DNA from 2 places in the Allobosea minatitlanensis genome. Region 1 is predicted to be linked to the other one. Evidence: predicted binding sites of a transcription regulator. Region 1 holds the regulator's gene; the other holds the start of a gene.
What was found. Region 1 encodes LexA, which represses DNA repair genes until DNA is damaged. Its sites were predicted from a motif close to TGTTCNNNNTGTGTTCNG; they were not measured.
Positions count from the first base shown of each region.

Region 2: the regulator LexA is predicted to act here: its motif matches at 1,138-1,155, upstream of ACWH43_RS13550 (ImuA family protein).

Region 1 is NZ_OZ224509.1:2,534,630-2,541,738, reverse strand. Features, by position in the region: gene ACWH43_RS12585 (ComEC/Rec2 family competence protein) at 1-1,952, shown strand, start outside; gene lexA (transcriptional repressor LexA) at 2,172-2,882, opposite strand; gene ACWH43_RS12575 (molybdopterin molybdotransferase MoeA) at 2,976-4,187, opposite strand; gene moaC (cyclic pyranopterin monophosphate synthase MoaC) at 4,240-4,725, opposite strand; gene trpC (indole-3-glycerol phosphate synthase TrpC) at 4,722-5,534, opposite strand; gene trpD (anthranilate phosphoribosyltransferase) at 5,546-6,559, opposite strand; gene ACWH43_RS12555 (anthranilate synthase component II) at 6,575-7,109, opposite strand, start outside.
Region 2 is NZ_OZ224509.1:2,749,531-2,756,639, forward strand. Features, by position in the region: gene ACWH43_RS13545 (Y-family DNA polymerase) at 1-320, opposite strand, end outside; gene ACWH43_RS13550 (ImuA family protein) at 226-1,122, opposite strand; gene ACWH43_RS13555 (phospholipase D-like domain-containing protein) at 1,375-2,829, shown strand; partial or broken gene ACWH43_RS13560 (endonuclease/exonuclease/phosphatase family protein) at 2,913-3,707, shown strand; gene ACWH43_RS13565 (chromate transporter) at 4,042-4,590, shown strand; gene ACWH43_RS13570 (chromate transporter) at 4,599-5,135, shown strand; gene ACWH43_RS13575 (response regulator transcription factor) at 5,352-6,125, opposite strand; gene ACWH43_RS13580 (glycosyltransferase family 2 protein) at 6,796-7,109, opposite strand, start outside.

The sequences.
Region 1 (7,109 bases):
CTGTCCTCGCCGCGACCTGCATCGGCTTCGCGGCCGCCTTTGCCGGCTTCGCCGCCGGGGTCTGGCGCACGGCCGACATCGCCGCGCCGATGCTGGAGCGGCCGCGCATCGGCAGGATGAGCGGCTTCGTCGAAAGCGTCGAGGCGCGCGACAAAGGCGCCCGGCTGGTCCTGCTGGTGACGGATATCGCCGGGCTGCCGGCCGGGAGCCGGCCGAAGCGGGTGCGGGTCAACATCCGGGGCGGCACGGTCGCGCCCGGCGACCACATCACCGCGACGGCGCGGCTCCTGCCGCCGCCGGGGCCGGCGCGGGCCGGCGGCTATGATTTCGGCCGCGACGCCTTCTTCCGCGGGCTCGGCGCCGTCGGCAGCATCTCCGGCAAGATCGTCCTCAGCCCGCCGCCGCAGGCGCGGCCATGGCGGCTTGCGCTCGATGTCGCGATCGACAAGGCCCGCAACGCCCTGACGGAACGGATCGCCGGCGTCGGCGGCGGGCAGGGCGGGGCGGTGGCGGCGGCCCTCGTTACCGGCAAGCGCGGCCTGATCACCGAGGCGACCAATAACGACCTGCGCGCCGCCGGCATCTATCACATCGTCTCGATCTCCGGCCTGCACATGGTGCTGGCGGCGGGGACGATCTTCTGGCTGGTGCGGGCCCTGCTGGCCCTGTCGCAGACGCTGGCGCTCGGCTGGCCGGTGAAGAAGATCGCGGCGCTGGCCGCCATGCTCGGCGCCACGGCCTATTGCATCTTCTCCGGCAGCGACGTCGCCACCGAGCGCTCGCTGATCATGACGCTCGTCATGCTGGGCGCGATCCTCGTCGACCGGGCGGCGCTCAGCATGCGCAACCTCGCCCTCGCCGCGATCATCGTGCTGCTGCGCGAACCCGACGCGCTGCTCGGGCCGAGCTTCCAGATGTCCTTCGGCGCGGTCGCGGCACTGATCGCCTTCGCCGAGCGCTGGGACCGGCGCGACCCGTCGCAGCCGCCCTCGCTCCTGCCCTGGCCGCTGCAGGCGCTCTGGACCGCCTCGCTCGGCATCCTCGTCACCACCATCCTGGCCACGGCCGCGACCGCGCCCTTCGGCGCCTTCCACTTCCAGACCTTCAATCCCTTCGGCCTGCTCGGCAACGCCATGGCGCTGCCCTTCGTCTCGCTCTGCGTGATGCCTGCGGCGGTGTTCGGCGTCATCGCCTATCCCTTCGGGCTGGACTGGCCGGCCTGGGCGCTGATGGGCCTGGCCTCCGAGATCGTGCTCAAGGTCGCGCATGGGGTCGCGACCATCGACCATTCGACCGTGACCGTCGCGGCCTTCGGTCCCGGCGTCCTGCTCGCCTTCGTCGTCTCGCTGCTCTGGCTCACGCTCTGGACCACCGGCCTGCGCTGGCTCGCCGTGATCCCGCTGGTGCTCGGCGTCGCCTTCGCGGCGAAGCCGGAGCGGCCGGAGATCCTGATCGAGCGCGACGGTTCCGGCATCGCCGTGCGCGGCAGCGACGGCCGCCTGGCGATCGCCGGCCGGCCGAGCCGCTTCGTGGTCCAGCAATGGCTCGCCTCGGACGGCGACGACCGTTCGCCGGAGGATGCCGGGCTGCGCGGCGGCGTCGCCTGCGACAGCCGCGCCTGCATCGCCCGCACCGCCGACGGGCGCAGCGTCTCCTATGCGCGCGACCGGGTCGCGATCATCGAGGACTGCCGCCGCGCCGACCTCGTCGTCACCAATATTCCGTGGAGCGCGCCTTGCGCCGCGATGCTGGTCGATCGCATGGCCCTGTCGCGCAACGGGGCGACCTCGCTCCATCGCAGTCCAGGCGGCTGGAGAAGCGATTCCTCGGAGGCCGGCGCCGGCGAGCGACCCTGGAGCCGCCGCAAGCCGCCGGCTCCGGCGCAGCCGGCTGCCGCACGGACACAGCCCTTGCCGGAGAGCCCGGCCGACAGCGACCCGGACCCGCTCTAGGAGCGCGCCAACTTAACGCGGAACCGCCTTGACGCGGAACCGCGCCGTCAGTCCGGACAAGCCGCGCGAGCGGCCCCGATCCGGATCTAGGCCCTAGCCGTCCGGAATCGATCCCCCGTCTTCGCTCCGCTCCGCCCGGGCTGACAGCTCCGCCCGGGACGACATGGCAGGTCCGTTCACCGAGCAGATAGGGTCAGGACCCGCCGGTCGATAGGCGGCTCAGTAGCGCCGCAGCAGGTTGACGAGGCGGCCCTGGATCTTGACGCGGTCGGGGCCGAGGACGCGGGTCTCGTAGGCCGGGTTGGCGGCTTCGAGCGCGATCGAGGAGCCGCGCCGGCGCAGGCGCTTCAGCGTCGCCTCCTCGTCGTCGATCAGGGCGACGATGATGTCGCCGGTATTGGCGGTGTCCTGCCGGCGGATGACGACGGTGTCGCCGTCGAGGATCCCGGCTTCGACCATCGAATCGCCCCGCACCTCCAGCGCGTAATGCTCGCCCGAGCCCAGCATGTCGGGCGGCAGCGAAACCGTGTGGCTGCGGCTCTGGATCGCCGAGATCGGCGTGCCGGCGGCGATGCGGCCCATCACCGGGATCGAGACCGGCGCCCGGGCATCCTCCTCGGCCGGGGCAGGGCGGGGCTTGGCAAGGTTCGGCTGCGCGCCGAGGCCGCCCTGCACGACGGCGGGGTTGAAGCGCCGCGGCTGCGGGCCGGCGAGCCCTTCCGGCATCTTGATGACCTCGAGCGCCCGTGCGCGGTTGGGCAGGCGGCGGATGAAGCCGCGCTCCTCCAGAGCCATGATCAAGCGGTGAATGCCGGATTTCGAGCGCAGGTCGAGCGCATCCTTCATCTCGTCGAAGGAAGGAGGCACGCCGCTCTCGCGCAAGCGTTCCTGGATGAAGCGCAGGAGTTCGTGTTGCTTGCGTGTCAGCATGATCGTCGCCGGCGCTCCCCAAGGCGGTTCGGTGCAGATTCGAAACAAAGCCAGAACACTATAGCTGTTCGCTTTGTGTTCCGCAAGGAGCCGCTAGCGCAGGCGCAGCACCCGGCAGGCTTCGCCTTTCTTAGCCGGCTCCGAATGGGCCGGCCGGATCGTCAGGGCCCTGGCCCGGGCGAGGGTACCGAGCATCGCGGAATCCTGCTTGTCGAACGGCGTCGCGACCCATCCCGCCGGAGTCAGGGCGAGATCGGAGCGGACATAGTCCTCGCGCTCGTCATTAGCCGGCATATCTTTTCCGAGAATCGCGGGGATGGCGCGACTGCGGTCGGGCTCGGGCATGCCGAGCAGGGCTTCGATCAGCGGCAGCACGAAGAGATGGCCGCAGACGATCGAGGAGACGGGATTGCCCGGCAGGCCGAGCACGACCATGCGCCCGAGCCGCCCGGTCATCATCGGCTTGCCGGGGCGCATCGCGATCTTCCAGAAGCCGAGGCTCATCCCGGCCCGCGTCAGGGCCTCCTGCACGAGGTCGTGGTCGCCGACCGAGGCGCCGCCCAGCGTGATCAGGACATCCGCCTCCGCCGCCCGCGCGGCGGCGATCCGGGCGGCGAGGTCGTCATGGTCGTCGCGGGCGATGCCGAGATCGAGGGCTTCGCCGCCGGCCTTCTCGACCAGCGCCAGCAGCGAGAAGGAGTTCGAGGCGACGATCTGGTCCGGCCCGGTCGGCTGGCCCGGCGTCACCAGCTCGTCGCCGGTGGCGAGGATCGCGACGCGCGGCTTGCGGCGTACCCGCAGCTCCGGATAGCCCATGGCGGCGGCGAGCCCGAGGGCGGCGCTGTCGAGCACGCGTCCGGCCGCCAGCGGCACGTCGCCCTCGCTGAAATCGAGCCCGGCCGGCCGCAGGAACTGGCCCTTGGCGGCCGGCACGCGCACCGTGATCGTCTCGCCGCCGACGCCCTCGGCATTCTCCTGGATGAGGATGGTGTCGGCCCCCTCCGGCATCGGCGCGCCGGTGAAGATGCGCACGGCCTCGCCCGGGCCGATGCCGCCCCGGAAGCGCCGCCCGGCCGCCGATTCCCCGATGACGCGCAGTTGCCGGCCGGCTGCCATGTCGCCGGCGCGGACGGCGTAGCCGTCCATGGCGGAGTTGGCGAAGGGCGGCTGGGTCCTAAGCGCGGCGAGATCGGCGGCGAGCACCCGCCAGGCGCAGCGCGCCAGCGGCAGGGTCTCGCTGCCGGTCGGTCCCGGAACGCTGTCGAGCAGGGCCTTGAGCGCGACGGGAACCGGGGTGAGGGCCATGTCGGGATGCCTTTGACGATCGCGTCTGGGTTGCCGGAAGGCGCGCCGGGCCTCAGCCCGCCGCGCCGGCGTCGTAGTCGCCGGATTGTCCGCCGGACTTGTGCAGCAGGCGGATATTCTCGATCCGCATCGCCCGGTCGACCGCCTTGACCATGTCGTAGACGGTGAGGCAGGCGACCGAGACGGCGGTCAGCGCCTCCATCTCGACGCCGGTCTGGCCCTTCATTCTGACCTCGGCGCGCACGCGCACGCCGGGCAGGGCCTCGTCCAGGGCCAGATCGACGGCGATCTTGCCGAGCAGCAGCGGGTGGCAGAGCGGGATCAGCTCATGGGTGCGCTTGGCCGCCATGATGCCGGCGAGCCGCGCGGTGCCGAGCACGTCGCCCTTCTTGGCGTTGCCGTCGCGGACGATCGCGACCGTCTCCGGCGCCATCACCACGCTGCCCTCGGCGATGGCGAGGCGGGCCGTCTCGGCCTTGCCGCCGACATCGACCATATGCGCCTGGCCCTGCGCGTCGAGATGGCTGAGCCGGCTCACGCCGCGCTCTCGCGCGCCGCGCCGGTGAGCAGGGCCCGCGTCGCGGCGGCGACGTCATCCTGCCGCATCAGGCTCTCGCCGACGAGGAAGCCGTTCACCCCGGCCTTGCTGAGGCGCTGGACGTCGGCATGGCTGAAGATGCCGCTCTCGCCGATGACGATGCGGTCGCGCGGCACGCGCGGCGCCAGCCGCTCGGTCACGGCGAGATCGACATGGAAGCTGCGCAGGTCGCGGTTGTTGATGCCGAGCAGCCGGCTTTCGAGGGCGAGCGCCCGGTCGAGCTCGGCGTCGTCGTGCACCTCGACCAGCACGTCCATGCCTAGGGCGCGCGCGGTGTCGTTGAGCGCCCGGGCGGTGGCGTCGTCGACGCCGGCCATGATGATCAGGATGCAGTCGGCGCCCCAGGAGCGGGCCTCGTAGACCTGATAGGGGTCGTAGAGGAAATCCTTGCGCAGCGCCGGCAGGCCGGAGGCCTCGCGCGCGGCCGTCAGGAAATCCGGGCGGCCCTGGAAGGAGGGCGCGTCGGTCAGCACCGAGAGGCAGGCCGCGCCGCCCGCCGCATAGGCGCGGGCGAGCGCCGGCGGATCGAAATCGGCCCGGATCAGGCCCTTGGACGGGCTCGCCTTCTTGATCTCGGCGATGAGCGCCGGCTCGCCCGCCGCGATCTTGCGAGCGAGCGCGTCGGCGAAGCCGCGCGGCCGGGCCGCCGCGCCGGCGCGCTTCTCGATCTCGGCTTGCGGCACCGCCGCCTTGGCGGCGGCGATCTCCTGCCGCTTATAGGCTTCGATCCTGGCGAGAATGTCGGTCACGACCCATCTCCTCAGGCGTTCGAGACGGCGATCAGCTTCGCCAGCACCGCCTTGGCCTTGCCGGAATCGAGGGCGGCGGTCGCCTGGGCGAAGCCGTCCTTCAGGTCGCCCGCCTTGCCGGCGACCAGCAGCCCCGCGGCGGCGTTGAAGGCGGCGATGTCGCGGAAGGCGGTTTTCTCACCCGAGAGCGCCGCGTTCAAGGCGGCGGCGTTCTCGTCCGGCGTGCCGCCGCGCAGCTCTTCCGGCCTGGCCAGGCCGAGCCCGACATTGGCGGGGTCGATCGCGAAGCTCTCGATCCTGCCGTTCTCCAGCGAGACGACGCGGGTCGGGCCGGTGGTGGTGATCTCGTCGAGCCCGTCCGAGCCGTGCACCGCCCAGACGCGGGTGGAACCCAGCGAGGCGAGCACCTTGACCATCGGCTCCAGCCAGGTCTCGGAGAAGGCGCCGATGAGCTGGCGCTTGACGCCGGCCGGATTGGAGAGCGGGCCGAGCAGGTTGAAGATGGTGCGCGTGCCGAGTTCGGTGCGCACCGGCGCGACATGGCGCATCGAGGCGTGATGCGCCGGTGCGAACATGAAGCCGACGCCGGCCTCCCGGATGCAGCGCTCGGTGCCGGCGGCGTCGAGCCCGACCTTGACGCCGAGCGCGGTCAGCACGTCGGCCGCGCCCGAGCGCGAGGAGGCGGCGCGGTTGCCGTGCTTGGCGACCGGCACGCCGCAGGCCGCGGTGATGATCGAGGCCAGCGTCGAGACGTTGTAGGAGCCGGAGGAATCGCCGCCGGTGCCGACGATGTCGATCGCCTCCGGCGGCGCCTTGACGGTGAGCATCTTGCCGCGCATGGCGCCGACCGCGCCGGCGATCTCGTCGACGGTCTCGCCGCGGACGCGCAGCGCCATCAGGAAGGCGGCGGATTGCGCGTTCGTCACCTCGCCCGAAAGGATGGTGTCGAAGGCGTCGCGCGCTTCGTCGCGGGAGAGCGTCGCGCCGGTCGCCACCTTGGCGATGAAGGGTTTGAAATCGTCCATGATAACTCTGCGGAATCAGGCTGAAGGGGTCAGGGCGGCGGCGTCGCGTTCGCTCTGCCATCGCTCCGCGAGATCGAGGAAATTCCGCAGGATCGTCGCGCCATGCTCGGAAGCGATGCTTTCCGGATGGAACTGGACGCCCTGGACCGGCAGCTCCCGGTGCGAGAGGGCCATGATCAGGCCGTCATCGGTGTCGGCCTCGATGGCGAAGACCGGCGGGCAGGATTCGCGCTCGACGACGAGGGAGTGATAGCGCGTCGCTTGAAACGGGCCGTTGATGCCGCGGAACATCCCGCGCGCCTGGTGGCGGATCGGCGAGACCTTGCCATGCATCGGCACCGGGCAGCGCACGACCTTCCCGCCGAAGGCCTGGCCCATCGCCTGCAGGCCGAGGCAGACGCCGAAGATCGGCTTCACGCCCGCGCCCCGCCCGACGAGATCGAGGCAGATTCCGGCTTCGTCGGGGGTGCAGGGCCCGGGCGAGAGCACGATGGCGTCGTGCTCGCCGGCGAGCGCCTGCTCGACCGTGAGCGCGTCGTTGCGCCAGACA
Region 2 (7,109 bases), 210 kb from region 1:
TCGTCGCGCGCGACGAGCGGGGTGAAGCGGTCGCAGAAGGCGGCGACCCCGTCGAGGAACTCCCGGTCGGCCAGCGGCTCCGCCTCCAGCGCGACGAGGTCGGGGATGCGGGCACGGGCATCGGCCAGCGTCATCTCCCGCGTCAGGCCGAGGCGGACGGCGAGCCGGTCGCAATCGACGAGGCGCAGGGCGTTGCCCTGCATCCCGACCAGGACATGCGGCTTCTCAGCCGGTGCGCCGCAGGCCGGAATCCGGCCCAGCCGCCGCAGCCTGTCCGTCGCCAGATAGGGGAACCAGAGGGCGAGATAGCGGCGGGACATCGGTTCTGCGGGAAGTGTCGGATCGGTCGAAGACGGTTCGGTTCTCGAAAGCGCATCGGTCACGGTTCCACTCCACACGCCACTCTCGTTCCGCCACGCCGCCGCGCTGGCGCAGCAGCCGCAGCCCGAAGGCCGGGCCGCCCGGCGCATTCGCCTCCAGCGCCCGCGAGGCCAGCGGCCGGACCTGCCAGCGCGTGCGCGCCGCGCTCGGCATCTCCGCCGCGGCGACGCGCAGCAGCAGGGTCGTCACGCCCGAGCCCTCCGCCGCGAGCGCGAGCCGGCGGCTCGCGGTGAGGTCGAAGGCGCGGGGCTCGCCCCAGGGCTCGATCAGCACGGCGCCGAGCGCCGGGCAGCGCGCGCCCTCCGCCCCGGCACGCAGCACGCCCTCGCCGTCGCGCGCCCTGACCAGCAGCAGCCGGGCCGGATCGAGCCCGAACTCGTTTAGCCCCGGCGCATGCAGCCGGCCGGTCTCGGCGTCGACGAAATCCTGCCGCACCCAGAGGATCGGCCTCCCGCTCCCGGCTGCGCCCTCTTGTGCGTCCTCGTGCACGCCCCCTTGCGCGTCTCCCCGCGCCGCCCGCAGCGCCAGCCCGAGCGCGAAGCCCGTCGCGGCGGCGAGGCCGGCGGTTCCAGCGGCGTAGACCTCGTGCAGGGCCGACCGCTCGAGCCCGCCGGACAGGGCCGCGTCGATCTCCGCCGCGCCGAGCCCGACCCTGCCGGCCGCGGCCGGGCCCGTCCGCAAAGCCGCTTCGGCGAGGCTGCGGCGCAGGTCGGACAAGGCTGGCGAGGCGGCTGTCTGCATGGGTGGCGGCTCAATTGTTCTCTCTTTGTTCTTATAGAACGCCCTCTCATGGAAGGCGAGTCGAGTCTGGGGCTGGGCGGTGAACCGCTGACAGCGGGTGGCGGGATCCCCCGCTCCCGTCATTGCGAGGAGCGCGGCGACGAGGCCATCCAGAGGGGCCCGGCGGCACCGATCGACCCGGCCGCCCCGGATCGCCGCGCTGCGCCCGCAATGACGTTTCAATCCGTGCGAAACATGCTCTAGCTTCGGCATATGTGGGAGATTCTCTCGGCCTATTGGCCGCATATCCTCGCCGTCATCTCGCTGGCGATGGCGGCGACGGCCGCCGTCCATGCGGTGATGACCAAGGACGAGGTGCGCGCCGCCATCGGCTGGGCCGGCGTCATCGTCCTCTCCCCGATCGTCGGCGCCCTGCTCTACGCCATCGCCGGCGTCAACCGCATCCGCCGGACCGCCATCCTGTCGCAGCGGCCGGGCCATCGCGTCGGGGGGGATGGCGGCGCGGCGGTCCATGCCGACGGCGCGACGGTCGAGCGGCTGTTCGGGCGGCGCTTCGCCGCGCTGAAGACGCTCGGCGACCGCGTCGCCCGCCACCCGCTGACCATGGGCAACCGCATCGAGACGCTGCGCACCGGCGACGAGGCCTATGCCGCGATGCTCGTCGCCATCACCGCCGCCGAGCGCAGCGTGATCCTCGAAAGCTACATCTTCGACCGCGATCCGCTCGGCCTGCGCATCGCCGATGCGCTGATCGCGGCGCAGAAGCGCGGCGTCGCGGTGCGGGTGCTGATCGACGCCGTCGGCGCCCGCTATTCGGTGCCGAGCATGGCCGGCTATCTGCGCGCGGGCGGGCTCGACGTCCGGGTCTTCAACGGCAACATCATCATGGGCCTCCGGCTGCCCTACGCCAATCTGCGCACCCACCGGAAGATCATCGTCGTCGACGGGGCGGTCGCCTTCATGGGCGGCATGAACATCCGGCAGGGCTTCACCGCGGAGTTCGCGGGCGAGGCTTCGGCGCACGACACGCATTTCCGGGTCACCGGGCCGGTGGTCGCCGACCTCTTCGCCGTGGCGGCGGAGGATTGGCGCTTCACCACCGGCGAGGCGCTCGAAGGCGAGGCCTGGGCGCTGCGCGCCCCCGCCGCCGAGGGGCCCGAGGTGCTGATGCGGGCCGTGCCGTCCGGCCCCGATTCCTGCCTGGAGAACAACCACAAGATCCTGACCGGCGCCCTCTCGGTGGCGCGCCATTCGGTGAGGATCATGTCGCCCTATTTCCTGCCGGACCAGGAGCTGATCAGCGCGCTGGTGACGGCGGCGCGGCGCGGCGTCGCCATCGACATCGTCGTGCCCTCGGTCAACAACCTCGTGCTGGTCGACCGGGCGATGACGGCGCAGTTCGACCAGATCCTGAAGAACTACTGCCGGATCTGGCGGGCTTCCGGCGCCTTCGACCATTCCAAGCTCTTCGTCGTCGACGGCGCATGGGCCTATGTCGGCTCCTCCAATCTCGATCCGCGCTCGCTCAGGCTGAATTTCGAGATCGACGTCGAGGTGCTGGACCGCGACTTCGCCGGCGAGATCGACGCCCGGATCGCCGGCGTGATCGAGGCCGCGACCGAGGTGACGCTTGCCGGCCTGCGCGCGCGACCCTATCTCCTGCGTCTGACCGACCGGCTGATCTGGCTCGGCTCGCCCTATCTCTGACACGGCGCGGGCGCATGAGACGGCTCTGGCGTATCCTGCCGGTCCGCCGATTCGATTCCATGCCGACACAGGCTGGCGCCGCGATGCACAAGAAGAGCCCGAGCCTGCCGGCGAGCATCATCTCCTCGCTCCGCCACCGCAGAAGCCGGCCGGCCGCGCCCTCCGGGCGCAGCGCCGAGCAGGCTTCCGGCACGCTGGTCGCCTCCTACAACGTCCATAAATGCGTCGGCGTCGACGGGCGCTTCGACCCGGAGCGGATCGCCCGCGTCATCGCCGAGATCGGGCCGGACGTCATCGCCCTGCAGGAGGCCGACAAGCGCTTCGGCGAGCGCCACGGCCTGCTCGACCTTCCCCGGCTGGAGCAGGAGACGGGCCTCGTGCCCGTGCCGCTCGGCAATGCGAGCCGCGCCCATGGCTGGCACGGCAACGTCGTGCTGTTCCGGCGCGGCATGGTGCGGGACGTCCACCAGGTGACACTGCCGGGGCTGGAGCCGCGCGGCGCGCTCGTCGTCGAGCTCGACCTGGAAGGCGGCGCCGCGCTCAGGATCGTCGCCGCCCATTTCGGCCTGCTCAAGCGTTCGCGCGCCCAGCAGGCGCGCCGCCTGATCGAGATCATGCAAAGCCGGGACGAGCGCCCCACCCTGCTGCTCGGCGATCTCAACGAATGGCGCCTGGGCGCGCGCTCCTCGCTCAAGGAGCTGGGACCGGCCTTCCACACCCTGCCGGTGCCGGTGCCGAGCTTCCCCTCGGGCCTGCCGCTGCTGGCGCTCGACCGCATCATCGCCAACCGGCCGGAAATCCTCTCCGATGTCGAGGTCCACGATACGCCGCTGGCGCGTACCGCCTCGGACCATCTGCCGATCAAGGCCTATGTCGATCCCGGCCTGCCGGATCTCTCCCCGGCGGAGGCCGATCTCGCCCGCGGCGGCAGGCCCGCGCCCCTCTCCGAGCGGCCCCTGCCCATGCCGGAGCCGCTGCCGCGCGGCGAGGCGGGGCAGCGCAACCGCGAGCGCGTGCGGGAGGCGGGAGCCCGGCTCAAGCGGGCGGTCAACCGTACCCTCGGCCGGCGCGGGCCGCCGCCGCGCTCGTGACGCCGCCGGCGCGCGGCGGGAACCGCCGCGCGGTCATGGCTCGCATGCACGGCCGCGCTGGCCATCCCCGCCGAAGCCGGCATTGTGCCGATCCCAGAGTCGCCTGCCCCGCGGACCTCAGATGCCGGTTTCGACCCCAGAACCTCCCAGCCCGGCCCAGCTCTTCCTGATCTTCGCCCGCATCGGGCTGACCAGCTTCGGCGGCGGGCTCAGCGGCTGGCTGCTGCGCGAATTCGTGCAGCAGCGCAAATTGATGAGCGAGGAGGACTTCCTCAACGGGCTTTCGATCGCGCAGGCGCTGCCGGGGGTGAACGTCACCAACATGGCGATCTGGATCGGCTACAGGCTCGGCGGGCGCAACGGCGCCATCGCCTCCTGGCTCGGCATCGTCGTGCCCGCCGCCCTGCTGATCGTGCTGATCAGCACCGCCTTCAGCGCGCTCGCCGGCTTCGCGCTCACCCATGTCGCGCTGGCCGGCGCCGCCTGCGCGGCGATCGGGCTGTCGCTGTCGATGGGGCTCACCGCGGCCCGGCGCGTGCCGCGCCGCGCCTTCCCGCTCGCGATCATGGCCGCGACCTTCGTCGCGGTCGCCATCCTGCAATGGCCGCTGATCTGGACCGTGCTCGTCGCCGGCTCGCTCAGCGTCGCCGTCAGCTATTCCCGGGGCTGATCTCGCCGATGCCCGCCATCGCCCTCAGCATTCTCGTCGTCTTCCTGCCGCTCTCGCTGGTGACGATCGGCGGCGGGCAGAGTGCTGTCGCCGACATGCACCGCCAGATCGTCGACCTGCATGGCTGGATGACCGCCTCGCAATTCGTCGACGCCTTCGCGATCTCGCGGCTGGCGCCCGGGCCGGGCTCGCTGCTGGCGACGCTGATCGGCTGGCGCATCGCCGGGCCCTGGGGGGCGCTGGCGGCGACGATCGGCATCTTCGGCCCGACCGCGCTGCTGATCTACGGCGTCGCCCATATCTGGTCGCGCTTCGAGGGCGCGAGGCTGCTCAAGGCGCTGGAAAGAGGGCTGCGGCCGGTCGCCGCCGGGACGATCCTGGCGGCGAGCTACGTGCTGCTGGCCTCGCTCGACAGCGGCTGGATCGGCCGCGGGCTGGCGCTGGCCTCGACGGCGCTGCTGATGGCCACCCCGATCAACCCGCTCCTGCTGATCGGCGGCGGCGCCGGCTGCTTCGCCCTGCTGCACCTGGTCGGGCTGGCCTGAGATGCCGCGCAGGGATCTATCGCATCGCCGGCGGCCGGGGCGCGGAGGCTCCCGGAGCATCGGCCCGCAAAGCGGAACGCGGCTTTCGGGAAAAGCCGATGCAAGATCAAAGAACCTGAACATCGGACTGAATACGACATCCAGTCCGATGCTCTAGCTTATTGATTTAACGCATTTTCTTCACGCGAACCGGTATCCACTTCGCTCGAAAATGCTCTAGCGGGAGAGTGTCCAGCCCGTTTCGGCCTCGGCGGCGGAAAACACCGAGTTGCTGTTTGCGGGCAGCAGCAGCACCGCGTTGTTGATGCCCCAGATCGCCGCCTGCGTACGGTTCTGGACCCGGATCTTGCGCAGGATGGCCTTGATATGGGCCTTCACCGTCGCCTCGGCGATGTCGATCTTGCGGGCGATGAACTTGTTGGAATCGCCCTCGATCAGGCAGCGCAGGATCGCGGTCTCGCGCGGCGACAGCAGCGGCGCCGCCGGGCTCTCGGGAGAGGCGCAGCCGGCCGTGGCAGCCTGCTCCTGGCGGGGGATTCCGGCGCCCCGGCCGGTGCGGCGGCGCTTTCCGGCCATGGGCTCGGGCGCGGGAAAGGCCGGCGGGAACACCGCCTCCCCCAGCATCAGCAATTCGATGCATTTGACGAAAGCGTCGCAGGAAATCGCATTGACGAGATAGCCGGCGGCCCCGGCCCGGAAGGCCAGCCCCGGTTCGGCGGCGGCGTAATGCTCGGCCACGACCGCGACATGCGCCTCCGGATATTCGTCGCGCAGGCGTCCGATTTCCGCGGCGACGAGGCTGAAATCGTCGCTCGTATGAACGATCAGGAAGAGGAGCCGTTGCGCCCGGACCTTGCCGCGCAACTCCTCGACGCCGGTGGCGGAGGTCAGGACGCGAAACTTCTGCTCCTGCAGGATTCGGGAGATGCCTTCCCGCATCAGGGAATATTTCCCCAGGACGGCGATTCCGAAGGATCGACTCTCCTTCATGTAATCCTCCTGACTCTTCAGGCAGCTTTCGTTGTTCCTCCCCCATGAAAAACTCAGTTTATCGGAACGCTGGACGCCGGCTCGGCCGAAGCGGCCGCGCCGGCCCTGATCCGCCGCCCACGCGGCACGGCGCGGCGCAAGGCGGCCCGACAGGCATCCCTCCCGGCCGCCTTCAAAAGCTTCGGCAATTGCGACAACGGCCCCGCCGACTTCGCCGGATGCGCCTGAGCATGGGTCTCGACGCAGGCCTGGGCCCGGGCCTGGGCCGCCCGACCGGCTGCCGCAGGCGCTCCTGCGGCGGAAAGGCCGCCGGCGCCCGATGGCCGCCGGCGCGGCCCCGGCCGCACGAGCCCGCGGTTGTCGAGAGCGGGCTCACCCGCCTCGCGCCGCCGCAGATCGTGAAAGACGCTGCCTATCACTGGAATGCCCGCAACACATGAACGGTCGACCCGAGGAAGCATCGGGCCGTCGGCATCTCCTGTTTTGAAAGCTACTCAAAATTCACCGATCGCGCAAGTTGATTATCAATCCGTTAACCAATTCAGCAACGTCATGACCGAGAGGCCTTGAGCAAGCGCCTCTCGCCGGCAAGCGCCTGATCCGGCACGAACCGTTGTCTGCTGATCGAACACAGTCCCTTCAACATTCGATTTCAGTCGAAATTGCCCCTCTAGGAAACTTTCATCCCTTTGATCATGTAATGAAGGCGAATTCTCTTGCTGATGGTCTGTATCGTGCCCTTCGGGTTCAGAACCGAATCCACCGCTTTCGCCGCGATACCGAGAGAGAGTTTTCGCCCGTCGAAGCGATAGCCGAGATCGCGCAGCCGCTGGATGTGATAGTCCCAGAACGCCCTGTCCCTGAACTTGAAGGCGTTGAGCGACAGATAGGCGTAGTACTGGTCCAGCAATTGCGCGATCCGCGCCTGCTTCTCGCTGCGGGTGAGATACCAGTCGCCATATTCCTGGCAGTCGCTGATCTCCG